Regions from separate parts of the Streptomyces sp. NPDC048337 genome, predicted to be linked through region 2. Evidence: riboswitches for the same ligand, from Rfam matches in the RefSeq annotation. Region 2 holds a riboswitch; each other region holds the start of a gene.
What was found. A riboswitch is a leader RNA that binds a small molecule or an ion and turns the genes downstream of it on or off. The one in region 2 is predicted to bind cyclic di-AMP.
Positions count from the first base shown of each region.

Region 1: another riboswitch for cyclic di-AMP. It lies ahead of ACGFYU_RS28795 (peptidoglycan DD-metalloendopeptidase family protein); the one in region 2 lies ahead of ACGFYU_RS29730 (M23 family metallopeptidase).
Region 3: another riboswitch for cyclic di-AMP. It lies ahead of ACGFYU_RS35555 (transglycosylase family protein); the one in region 2 lies ahead of ACGFYU_RS29730 (M23 family metallopeptidase).

Region 1 is NZ_JBICYR010000021.1:76,040-80,275, forward strand. It holds gene ACGFYU_RS28785 (aspartate aminotransferase family protein) at 1-474, shown strand, start outside; gene ACGFYU_RS28790 (tyrosine-protein phosphatase) at 535-1,353, opposite strand; cyclic di-AMP (ydaO/yuaA leader) riboswitch at 1,664-1,839, shown strand; gene ACGFYU_RS28795 (peptidoglycan DD-metalloendopeptidase family protein) at 1,844-2,803, shown strand; gene ACGFYU_RS28800 (SGNH/GDSL hydrolase family protein) at 2,965-3,750, shown strand; gene ACGFYU_RS28805 (MBL fold metallo-hydrolase) at 3,860-4,236, shown strand, end outside.
Region 2 is NZ_JBICYR010000022.1:123,047-127,282, forward strand. It holds gene ACGFYU_RS29720 (M16 family metallopeptidase) at 1-149, shown strand, start outside; gene ACGFYU_RS29725 (M16 family metallopeptidase) at 170-1,537, shown strand; cyclic di-AMP (ydaO/yuaA leader) riboswitch at 1,767-1,926, shown strand; gene ACGFYU_RS29730 (M23 family metallopeptidase) at 1,939-2,742, shown strand; gene ACGFYU_RS29735 (GntR family transcriptional regulator) at 2,948-3,625, shown strand; gene ACGFYU_RS29740 (HPr family phosphocarrier protein) at 3,867-4,148, opposite strand.
Region 3 is NZ_JBICYR010000037.1:28,344-32,579, forward strand. It holds gene ACGFYU_RS35545 (cytochrome P450) at 1-183, shown strand, start outside; gene ACGFYU_RS35550 (transglycosylase family protein) at 287-1,360, shown strand; cyclic di-AMP (ydaO/yuaA leader) riboswitch at 1,637-1,809, shown strand; gene ACGFYU_RS35555 (transglycosylase family protein) at 1,813-2,514, shown strand; gene eno (phosphopyruvate hydratase) at 2,786-4,072, shown strand; gene ACGFYU_RS35565 (septum formation initiator family protein) at 4,174-4,236, shown strand, end outside.

The DNA of each region.
Region 1 (4,236 bases), on a different contig from region 2:
AACGCGCAGGCGATGGCGGCCGGGCTGGCGGTGCTGTCCGTCATGGAGGACGAGGAGGTCGTGGCCAACGCCCGGGCGATGGGCGACCTGCTGCGCGGTCGGCTCGCGGCCCTGGTGGACGAGTACGAGCTGCTGCACGAGGTGCGGGGGCGCGGGCTGATGATCGGCATCGAGTTCGGCCGGCCGTCCTCGCTGGGGCTGCGCAGCCGCTGGACGATGCTCCAGGCCGCCCGCAAGGGACTCTTCGCCCAGATGGTCGTGGTGCCGCTGCTGCAGAAGCACCGCATCCTCACCCAGGTGTCCGGAGACCACCTGGAGGTCATCAAGCTCATTCCGCCGCTGATCGTGGACGAGCGGGACGTCGACCGGTTCGTCGGAGCCTTCCGCGAGGTCATGGACGAGGCGCACGGCGGCTCGGGGCTGATGTGGGACTTCGGCAGAACGCTGGTGAAGCAGGCCGTCGGCAACCGCTGACCGCCTCCCGCGGGGCACGACGGGCCGGAGGGGCGCTTCGGGCGCCCCTCCGGCCCGGGCTCAGTCGAGCAGCCGCTCGCGGAGTCGGTCGAGCGTCTCGGGGGCGAGCCCGAGCCCCCGCGACAGGTAGGCGTCCACTCCGCCCCAGGTCTCCTCCATGGTCTCGAAGGCCGCGACCAGGTACTCGGTGCGGGCGTCGAAGAGCGGTGCGAGCAGCTCCATCACCTCGGGGGAGCGGGCCTCGGCGGAATCGCTGCTGCGGCGCACCCGGTAGCGGTTGTGCGGGGCGTTCGACTCCAGGTAGTCCGCCACGATCGCCTCGCGCGAGACGCCGAGCGCGAGCAGGGTGACGGCGATGGACAGGCCCGCCCGGTCCTTGCCGGCCGCGCAGTGCAGCAGGGCCGGGACGCTGTCCTCGGCGAGGGCGTGCACCACCCGGCTGTGCTCCGCGGTGCGGTGCCTGATGATCCCGCGGTACGAGTTCGACATCCGGGCGGCGCCCTTGCCGTCGCCGAGCAGCGAGCGGAGCTGCTCCAGGTCGCCGTCGCGGACCATCTTCCAGAACTCCCGGCCGTCGGCCGGATCCGACAGCGGGATGTTGACGTTGCGCACGCCGGGCAGCGCGACGTCGGGCCCCTCCAGGGCGTGGTCGGCCGCGTTGCGGAAGTCGAAGACGGTGTGCAGGCCGAGCGAACCGAGGAACTCCGCATCGGTTTCGGTGGCATGTGCGAGATGTCCGCTTCGGAACAGTCGTCCCGACCTGACCCTTCGTCCGCCGGATGTCGGCAATCCGCCCACATCGCGGAAATTGCGCACTCCGGTCAGCTCCGGGTCGGGCTCCGGGCGCGCCGGCGGGGCCGGGGGTATCTGCTGGGTCAAGGAACTCCTCCGCTTCGTCGTAGGGTGTCCGAATTACACTACTTGGCGCCAACTTGCCGTGAGCGGAGGCGAGATCGGGCACGTCCCCGTGAGCCAGATCATACGGTGACCGTGAGTGCCTGATCGCTAAAGCCGAATCGCCGGGCCGGGGCGGTTGTTGGCGGTGGGGAATGGACGGAGGGTGACCGGAATTCCATTGATTCCCCATCCCTGTGATTCCGTCAGGAAATTCATGGCTTGTTAGGTGTGGCCGAACTCGATTACCTTCGCGATCGATCCGGGTGGACCGCCGAATCCTGCCGCCGCCCGGGAACCGCACCCGACTATTCACGCGCGCGGCAGGAGCGGGGGAACCAGGTAGGCCGCCGATCCGGATCTTTGGTTCCGGCCCGGCTAGGGGTGAAGCCGTACATGTTCCGCACATGAACGGCCGGACATCTCCAGTCCGAACCCGACAGCTCACCTCGCAGGCGCCGGAGAGGAATTCGCCATGCCTGCAAAGGGTAAGCACCGCCGCCCCAAGTCCCTTTCGATATCCCGCGGCTTCGCCGCCGCCGGCACCGGTGGCGCCGCCCTCGCGCTGCCGCTGCTGGGCGCCGCCGGCGCCCACGCGGCCGGCGCCCCGGCCACGGCCCCCGCGGTGGCCCCGGCCGTCGCCCCGGTCGCCGCCCCGCAGGTTCCGGCCGCGCTCCAGGCCGCGCCGACCGTGTACACGGTCGTCCCCGGCGACTGCCTCTCCGAGATCGCCGCCGAGCGCCACCTGTCCGGCGGCTGGGAGCAGCTGTACGCCGACAACCGCGAGGCCGTCGGCAGCGACCCCTCCCTCATCCACCCCGGCCTGAAGCTGACGCTGGGCGCCAAGGGCGAGGCCGCCCCGGCCGCCCAGTCCGCTCCGGCCGAGGCCCCCGCTCCGGCCGAGGCCTCCTCCGACGAGGCCTCCGGCGAGGAGCAGGACGCCCCCGCACCGGCCCCCGCCCAGCAGCCGAAGCAGGCGCAGAAGCCGAAGAGCACCGGCACCTCCACCGAGGCCAAGGCCCCGAGCGCCGCGGGCTTCGTGGCCCCGGTGGGCGGCGGGATCTCCACCCAGTACAAGACCCCCGGTGCCATGTGGTCCTCCGGCTACCACACCGGCGTGGACTTCATCGCCAGCTCCGGCACCACCGTCAAGGCCGTCGGCGCGGGCACCGTGGTCTCCGCCGGATGGGGCGGCTCGTACGGCAACGAGGTCGTCATCCGCCACGAGGACGGCAAGTACTCGCAGTACGGCCACCTGTCCTCGCTCTCCGTCTCGGTGGGCCAGAGCGTCACGGCCGGCCAGACCCTCGGCCTCTCCGGCTCCACGGGCAACTCCACCGGCCCGCACCTGCACTTCGAGATCCGCACGGGCCCGTCCTACGGCTCGGACATCGACCCGATCGCCTACCTCCGCTCCAAGGGCGTCACCATCTGACGGCACCCGCCGTCGGAGCACGGACACACGTCAGGCCGGGACCCGAGGGGGGTCCCGGCCTCACGTGTACTTATTCCTTATCCCCCGGGTGGTATAGATCACGGTCCGTCAACCCCTCATTACGTTGGCGTAGGTTGGTAACGGGAGTGAAGGATGGCGTCGTGGCAGCGACGACGACGACACTCAAGACCATCGGCTCGTACGCGGCGATCGGGGACAGCTTCACCGAAGGCGTGGGGGACCCGGGGCCGGGGGACTCCTATCTCGGCTGGGCCGACCGCCTCGCCGTGCTCCTGGCAGATCAGCGCGAAGAGCACGACTTCCGTTATGCGAACCTGGCCGTGCGCGGCCGGCTCCTCGACCAGATCGTGGCCGAGCAGGTCCCGCGGGCCAAGGAGCTCGCCCCGGACCTCGTGAGCTTCTGCGCGGGCGGCAACGACATCATCCGACCCGGCAGCGACCCCGACGACGTGGCGGAGCGGTTCGAAGCCGCCGTCGCCGACCTCACCGGGGCCGTCGGCCAGGTCATGATCACCACCGGCTTCGACACCCGGGGCGTGCCGGTCCTCAAGCACCTGCGGGGCAAGGTGGCGACGTACAGCGCGCACGTCCGCGCCATCGCCGACCGCTACGACTGCCCCGTGCTCGACCTCTGGTCGCTGAAGTCCGTACAGGACCGGCGGGCCTGGGACGCGGACCGGCTGCACCTGTCGCCCGAGGGGCACACGCGGGTCGCGCTGCGCGCCGCGCAGGTGCTCGGGCTGGAGGTGCCCACCGACCCCGATCAGCCGTGGCCGCCGCAGCGGCCGCGCGGCTCGGTGGACGTGACCCGGGACAACATCCAGTGGGCGCGCGAGCACCTGGTGCCGTGGATCGGCCGGCGCCTGCGCGGGGAGTCCTCCGGGGACCACGTCGAGGCGAAGCGGCCGGATCTGCTGCCGCTGTAGGCGGGGCGGGAGGGGAGCGGGGGCCGCAAGCGGAATCCTTGGGGGTACGTGTGCGTTGGGATGGTCGTAGACCGACGGCCATCCCGACCCCTTCCTCCCAGGAGGCGCCTTGACCGGCTCCAGTCCCCTGCGTCCTCGGCTGCGTGCCCTGCGGCCCGAAGCCTTCGGCGCGGACCCGTCCGGCGCCCGGCTCGAGCGGATCCGCCGCTCGCCGAACTTCGCCGACGGCGTCTTCCAGAACCCGGTCGGCGCCCGGACCCGCCCCTCCGGGTCGATGCGGGAGTTCGCCAAGATCTACTTCCACAAGGAACAGCGCCTGCGGCGCAGCCCCGGCGCGCCGATCCCCGTCTACCCGACCACCCTCGCGGAGCTGGCGAAGCCGCCCGCGAGCGGACTGCGGCTGACCTGGATGGGCCACTCCAGCGTGCTCGCGGAGATCGACGGGCGCCGGGTGCTCTTCGACCCCGTGTGGGGCGAGCGGTGCTC
Region 2 (4,236 bases):
TCCTGGACATCACCGCCGAGGAGGTGCAGGCCGTGGCCGCGGCCCGGCTGCGCCCGGACAACCGTGCGGTGCTCGTCTACGAGCCGATCGCGGCCGACGAGACCGACCAGACCGACACGGCCGACGAGAACGAGGGGGCGGAGCAGTGAGCGACACCGCAGCCGTCACGATGACCTTCCACCCGCGGCCGCAGGCGGGCGAGCCGCAGCCGTGGGCCTTCCCGGCCCCGGACCGCGGGGTCCTGTCCAACGGACTCACCCTGCTGCGCTGCCACCGCCCCGGCCAGCAGGTCATCGCCGTCGAGATCAACCTCGCCGCCCCGCTCGACGCGGAGCCCGAGGGCCTGGACGGCGTCGCGACCATCATGGCCCGCGCGCTGTCCGAAGGCACCGACAAGCACTCCGCCGAGGAGTTCGCGGCCGAGTTGGAGCGCTGCGGGGCCACCCTCGACGCGCACGCCGACCACCCGGGCCTCCGGGTCTCCCTGGAGGTCCCCGCCTCCCGTCTGCACAAGGCGCTGGGCCTGCTCGCCGAGGCGCTGCGCGCCCCCGCCTTCGCCGACTCCGAGGTCGACCGGCTGGTGCGCAACCGGCTCGACGAGATCCCGCACGAGCTGGCCAACCCGCAGCGCCGCGCCGCCAAGCAGCTCTCCAAGGAGCTCTTCCCGGCCTCCCTGCGGATGTCCCGTCCGCGCCAGGGCACCGAGGAGACGGTCGCCCGGATCGACTCCGCCGCCGTGCGCGCCTTCTACGAGGCCCACGTGCGCCCCGCCACCGCCACCGCGGTGGTGGTCGGCGACCTGACCGGGATCGACCTGGACGCCGTACTGGCCGACACCCTGGGCACCTGGACGGGCAACTCCGCCGAGGCCCTGCCGGTGCCGCCGGTGACCGCCGACGACACCGGCCGCGTGGTCATCGTGGACCGCCCCGGCGCGGTCCAGACCCAGCTGCTGATCGGCCGGATCGGGCCCGACCGGCACGACCGGGTCTGGGCGGCCCAGGTGCTCGGCACCTACTGCCTGGGCGGCACCCTCACCTCCCGCCTGGACAAGGTGCTGCGCGAGGAGAAGGGCTACACCTACGGCGTACGCGCCTTCGGCCAGGTGCTGCGCTCGACCGCCGACGGCAAGGGCGCCTCGATGCTCGCCATCAGCGGCTCGGTGGACACCCCGAACACCGGCCCGGCGCTGGAGGACCTCTGGAAGGTGCTGCGCACCCTCGCGGAGGGCGGCCTGACCGATGCCGAACGGGACGTGGCGGTGCAGAACTTGGTGGGCGTGGCCCCGCTGAAGTTCGAGACGGCGGCCTCGGTCGCCGGCACCCTGGCCGACCAGGTCGAGCAGGAGCTGCCGGACGACTACCAGGCGCGGCTGTACGCGCAGCTCGCCGCGACCGGGACGGTGGAGGCCACTTCGGCCGTCGTGGCCGCCTTCCCGGCGGGCCGGCTGGTCACGATCCTCGTGGGCGACGCCTCGCAGATCGAGGCACCGGTGCGGGAGCTCGGGATCGGTGACGTGAGCGTCGTCACCAACTGACGCTGCGACGGGCGTCCAACTGGCGTCCGGCCGAAGGCCAATTGGCGTTCGGCGTGAGGGGCTCCGGCGGCCTGACCGCCGGGGCCCCTTTTGTCCGTTTCGTGGTGTGGTTGCTCGTATGCGGTGTGGCGTACGCAACAAAAGGGCGTGTCTGTTTGGCGATTGACTGATGATCCGCCTAGCGTCGGCCGTGCTGTCCGTCAGTTGTACCCGCCGCACCCGCGGCACCGGGCAGCGATCGCCGAGTCCCCGTCAGGCGCGAGCCTGGGGAGCCGGGGACCCACATCAGTCCCTGGGGTGAATCGGACCGCCTCGCAAGAGGAGGTCCGTAGGAGACCTTCCTGCTCCGAACCCGTCAGCTAACCCGGTAGGCGAGAAGGAAGGAAAGGACCAGCCCCTTCATGGCGTTTGGCAGTCGTCCCGCCGGCTCCGGTAAGCACCGTGGTTCCAGCCGTCTGAGCCGCAAGACCGCCGGTTACGCCGGCATCGCCGCCCTCGCCACCACGGGCGTCGTCGGCTCTCTGGCCGCTCCGGCCTTCGCCGCGGACAGCGGCGACAACCACTCCAACCAGGACAACGGCCTCGGTGCCGTCGTCGTCGCCGAGGACCTGCCCGGCGACATCCAGGACCAGGCCGCGTCCCAGCAGCGCGCCGCCGAGCACGCCGCCGCCCAGGCGCAGGCCGAGGCCGACGCCAAGCAGCGGGCTGCCGAGGCCAAGCGCCTCGCCGAGGCCAAGGCGAAGGCCGAGCGCGAGGCCGCCGAGCGCGCCGCCCGCGAAGAGGAGCGCAAGCGCCTCAACACCTTCGTCGCCCCGGTCGACGGCTCGTACGTCAGCACGCAGTACCACGCGGGCGGCGGCATGTGGTCCTCCGGCAGCCACACCGGCATCGACTTCCACGCCTCGTCCGGCACCTCCGTCCACGCGGTGGGCGCCGGTACCGTCGTCGAGGCCGGCTGGGGTGGCGCGTACGGCAACAACGTCGTGATCAAGCACAACGACGGCACCTACACGCAGTACGGGCACATGTCCTCGCTCAGCGTCTCCGTCGGCCAGCAGGTGACCCCGGGCCAGCAGATCGGCCTCTCGGGCTCCACCGGCAACTCCAGCGGCCCGCACCTGCACTTCGAGGCCCGCACCGGCTCCCAGTACGGCTCGGACATCGACCCGGTCGCGTACCTGCGCTCGCACGGCGTCAGCCTCTGACCCGAAGGCGCCCGCGCTCCCGCGCCACCGCTCCACCGCTTGTCCGAAGGCCCCGGCTCACCGAGCCGGGGCCTTCGCGTTGTCCGCGTGCAAATGTTTCGCATTTTCGACCGCTCTCGGAAATTATCGTGTGTTGCAATAGAGTCGCAGCACGCGCACGCGTGTCCAATGACTGTGCGAGTCGGAAATAGGCGGAGGTTCGGTCTTGCGTATTCCTGCGCACGCGGTATGCACGGCAATCCGCGACGACATCGTCTCCGGGGTCTTCGAACCGGGCGGCAGACTCACGGAAGAGGTGCTGGCCCGCCGCTACGGAGTCTCGCGCGTGCCCGTCCGCGAGGCGCTGCGGACCCTGGAGTCCGAGGGGTTCGTGACCACGCGGCGCCACGCGGGCGCCTGTGTGGCCGAGCCGACCGAGCAGGAGGCCGCCGACCTGCTGGAGCTGCGGATGCTGCTGGAGCCCCTCGCCGCCGCCCGGGCCGCCCGGCGGCGCACCGAGGCCCACCTCAAGGTGCTGCGCGGACTGGTCAGGCTGGGCCAGGAGCGGGCCAGGCGGGGCCAGGGCGAGGATCTGCGCTCCCTGGGGGCCTGGTTCCACGAGACGCTCGCGCAGGCCTCCGGCAGCCCCGGACTGATCGCGCTGCTCACGCAGATGCGGCACAAGGTCGCGTGGATGTACGTGGTGGAGGCGCCCGTCCGGCCCGTGGAGTCCTGGGCGGAGCACGGCGCGATCGTGGACGCGGTGGCGCGCGGGGACGCGGAGCGGGCCCGGGCGCTGACCGCGATCCATGCCGACCGGGCGGTGGGGGCACACCGGCCGCGGCTCCGGCCGACGGTGAGAACTTCGCAACCTGCCGTAAACATGTCGAGCGGTCGGCATTAACAGGGGCCGTATACAAAGGACCGGTATCGGAGCGAATTGGCCGCCTGGTCGTGCCGTATTCCTGCGGAGCGCGGCCCGATTTCGCGGAGTCGATTTCACGCGGCCGGATTTCGCGGAGCGGTATTCCCGTGCTGCCCTTTTTCGGGCGGGCCGGATATTCCGTCGCGGCACCTCACCCTGAACAAAAACGGCGAAGCCGTGGTTCCCGGAGCTCCGGGAACCACGGCTTCGCCGCGAAGGGTCAGACGGTCTCGGGGAGCTCCTCGAGGCCCTCCTCGACCAGCTTCGCGAGGCGGTCCAGCGCGGCCTCCGCGCCGTCGGCCTCGGACGCGAGGACGATCTCCTCGCCACCCTGGGCGCCCAGGCCCAGAACCGCCAGCATGGAAGCGGCGTTGACGGGGTCGCCGCCGGCCTTCGCGATGGTCACCGGGACGCCGGAAGCGGTCGTCGCACGGACGAAGATCGAGGCGGGACGAGCGTGCAGGCCCTCGGCCCAGCCGACGTTGACGCGGCGCTCTGCCATGGTGATGCCCTTCAGGTTCTTACGGTTGTCTAGACCAGTCTCTCACGACGCCCGGAATGCTCCGACCGACCTTCGGCCCGAATCTTCC
Region 3 (4,236 bases), on a different contig from region 2:
ATCCACTACTGCCTGGGTGCTCCGCTCGCGCGACTTGAAGGACAGACGGCGCTTGCGACTTTGCTCACGCGTCTGCCGGATCTGGAACTCTCCGTTCCACCGGAGGACCTGCGCTGGCGCGGCGGACTGATCATGCGTGGCCTGCGCACTCTGCCTGTGCGCTTCACACCCCGAAACATCTGAAGCCCGTCTGACCGGAAGTCAGTTCTCCGACGAACTTGTGACATGCGTTCGAAGGCCGCTAGGTTCTGCCGTTACCCCGCCGTTATGCGAAAGGTGCAGCCTCATGCTTCCCGGGAACGGCCGCCACAGACGCCCCCGCCAGATCCCCGCGATCGTCGTCACCGCCGGAGTCACAGGCTCCGCGCTGGCTCTGCCGCTGCTCGCCGCCACGAGCGCGAGCGCGGCCGACACGTCCACGTGGGACAAGGTCGCCGAGTGCGAGAGCGGCGGCACGTGGACCGCCAACTTCGGCAGCGGATCGTACGGCGGACTCCAGTTCACGCAGGAGGAGTGGAAGGGCGCCGGCGGGCTCGACTTCGCCGAGCGGGCCGACCTCGCGAGCCGCTCGCAGCAGATAGCCGTAGCCGAGCGGGTGCTCGCCTCCCAGGGGACGCAGGCATGGCCGCAGTGCGCGGCGTCGGCCGGGCTGGACGCGCAGAGCCCCGCGGCCGCGGTGGACCCCGGTCTGCCCGGCGGCTCCCACTCCGTCACCCCCTCGCCGGGCCGCCCCGACGGCAGCGTGCCCGTCACCGGACACGGCAAGCCCTCCACGGACTTCGGGGCGCCGAGCCAGCCGGCCCCGAGCCCCTCCGGGACCCCGTCGGTCGTGATCCCCGACGGCCCCCTCGGGCCCTCCCTCGGACTGCCCGTCATGCCGGCGCCGGACGACCCCACCACGACCCCGACGCCTCCGGTGACCCCCACGGACCCGACCGTCCCGCCGGTGACCCCCCTCGACCCGACGGCCCCGGTGCTCCCGGGCGTCCCGACCACGGATCCGGTGGACCCCACCGCCCCGCCGGCCACCCCGTCGGCACCCACGACGCCCGGCGCCATGACCGGCCCGACGGCCCCCGGAGCCTCCGCCGAACCCACCGCCCCCGCCGCCCCGTCCGGCACGCCGGCCGAGGGCACCGGCAAGCACCGCGGCGCGCCCGCGACCGAGACGCCGGTCACGTCCGACGCCGCGTCGAGCCCCAAGTACACGGTGCAGGAGGGCGACAGCCTGGCCGCCATCGCGGATGCCAAGGGGGTCAAGGGCGGTTGGAGCGCGCTGTATGCGGCCAACGAGCAGGTCATCGGCCAGGACGCCAACCTGATCAAGCCCGGACAGAACCTGGATCTAACCGCCAAATAGCGGCACTTCAGGCATCCGGAAAGACTCGATTGTCCGTTTTGATCAAGTGAGACATGTGTCTCTTCCGGTCAACTGGCGTGTCACCCCTCGGGGATTCTGCAAACCCCGTCCTCACCTGCGCAAACGTGCGTAAGTGGAACGCAAGTAGGGGCGGTTTCCCCCCGATGTCGCTTGTTGAACATCGGGGGGAGGCCTGTCTACCTTCTGAATCGCTCGCCACCGCGAGCTCCTTCGACCGCATCGCCGAATCCTGCCGGCGGACGGAGGGAACAGTCGTCGCGTCAAGCGCCGAAGGCAGGAGCGGGGGAACCAAGGTAGGCGCCGGGAGCGGCCGTTGAGAGACGGTCACGCCACCGGCTAGGGGTTAAGCCGTGCGCTAGGTCGCACGACCGGGCAACTCATCCGCCCGAACCCGACAGCTCACCTCGTAGGCGTCGGTGAGGAGAAACCTCATGCTGCTTTCCGGCAAGGGCAAGCACCGCCGCGCCTCCAAGGCCGCCCGCATCGTCACGCTCGCCGGTGTCGCCGGTGTCGCCGTCGCGGCGCCCCTGATGACCGCGGGCTCCGCCTCGGCCGCCACGGCTGCCGAGTGGGACCGCGTCGCGCAGTGCGAGTCCGGTGGCAACTGGGCCATCAACACGGGCAACGGCTACTACGGCGGCCTGCAGTTCTCGTCGTCCACGTGGGCCGCGTACGGCGGCAAGGCGTACGCCCCGCAGGCCAACCAGGCCTCGAAGTCCCAGCAGATAGCCATCGCCGAGAAGGTCCTCAAGGGCCAGGGCAAGGGTGCCTGGCCGTCCTGCGGCGTCGGCCTGTCCAACTCCTCGTACAACGGCGGCGGGGCCGAGACCCCCGCCAAGCCGAAGACCGAGCCGAAGAAGACGGAGCAGAAGGCCGCTCCGAAGAAGACCGAGCAGAAGGCCGCGCCGAAGAAGGAGACCCAGCGCTCCGAGGCGCCGACCACCCGCTCCGAGCGCACCGAGGCCCCCAAGACCGGCAACGGCTCCTACGAGGTCAAGCCCGGCGACACCCTGGGCAACATCGCCGAGGCCAACGGCGTCAAGGGCGGCTGGGAGAAGCTCTTCGAGCTGAACAAGGACATCGTGTCCGACGCCGACCTGATCTTCCCGGGTCAGAAGCTGAAGCTCAGCTGAACAGTGCGGCAATAGCCGCGCTCCCCACCGCCCGGCGCGTCTCCCCCCACGCGCCGGGCGGCGGCGTTTTCCCCGGCGGATGCCCGCCGAAGCCCGCCGAAGCCCGCCGATCAAGAGTCCAATGTCCTGGAAGAGGGGTATTCGGTCCCTTTTTCGTCCCAGGACCCGGGCGGTCGGCTGGCCGAGTGCCCGGAGCCGGTTAGGCTCTAGGCGGCGGGGCCATCCCACGGCCTGACGCCATCGCACACCCAGCGTCACATCCCAGAAGGAGATGCTCGTGCCGTCCATCGACGTCGTCGTAGCCCGGGAAATCCTGGACTCCCGAGGCAACCCCACGGTCGAGGTCGAGGTGGGCCTCGACGATGGCAGCACCGGCCGTGCTGCAGTTCCGTCCGGCGCCTCCACCGGTGCATTCGAGGCCATCGAGCTCCGTGACGGTGACCCCAACCGTTACATGGGCAAGGGTGTCGAGAAGGCAGTCCTCGCCGTCATCGAGCAGATCGGGCCGGAGCTCGTCGGCTACGACGCCACCGAGCAGCGCCTGATCGACCAGGCCATGTTCGACCTGGACGCCACCGACAACAAGGGCTCGCTCGGCGCCAACGCCATCCTCGGCGTCTCCCTCGCCGTCGCGCACGCCGCGTCCGAGGCCTCGGACCTGCCGCTCTTCCGCTACCTCGGCGGTCCGAACGCGCACCTGCTGCCCGTTCCGATGATGAACATCCTGAACGGTGGGTCGCACGCCGACTCCAACGTCGACATCCAGGAGTTCATGATCGCCCCGATCGGCGCGGAGTCCTTCTCCGAGGCGCTGCGCTGGGGTGCCGAGGTGTACCACACCCTCAAGAAGGTCCTGCACACCAAGGGCCTCTCCACCGGCCTGGGCGACGAGGGCGGCTTCGCCCCGAACCTGGAGTCCAACCGCGCCGCGCTCGACCTCATCGTCGAGGCCATCAAGCAGGCCGGCTACACCCCGGGCAAGGACATCGCGCTCGCGCTCGACGTCGCCGCGTCCGAGTTCTACAAGGACGGCAAGTACGAGTTCGAGGGCCAGTCCCGCTCGGCCGCCGAGATGACCGACTACTACGCCGAGCTCGTCGAGGCGTACCCGCTGGTCTCCATCGAGGACCCGCTGTTCGAGGACGACTGGGCCGGCTGGAAGACCATCACCGACAAGCTGGGCTCCAAGGTCCAGATCGTCGGCGACGACCTCTTCGTCACCAACCCGGAGCGCCTGGCCCGCGGCATCGAGGAGGGCTCCGCGAACGCCCTGCTCGTGAAGGTGAACCAGATCGGTTCGCTGACCGAGACCCTCGACGCCGTCGAGATGGCCCAGCGCAACGGCTTCAAGTGCATGATGTCGCACCGCTCCGGTGAGACCGAGGACGTCACCATCGCCGACCTCGCCGTCGCCGTGAACTGCGGCCAGATCAAGACCGGCGCCCCGGCCCGCTCGGACCGCGTCGCCAAGTACAACCAGCTGCTGCGCATCGAGGAGATCCTCGACGACGCCGCCGTGTACGCGGGCCGCAGCGCGTTCCCGCGCTTCAAGGGCTGACCCACCAGCCAAGAGGTCTAGCCTCCCTGCGTCCCCGCACTCGGTCCCGTACCGTGTGCGGGGACGTAGTGCGTAGTGCGTATATAGGGGAGGCGGGATCAATGGCCGGGAACCGGGATCGGTTCTCCACCTTCTCGACCGCGACCAGGCTCAAGCAGCTCGGC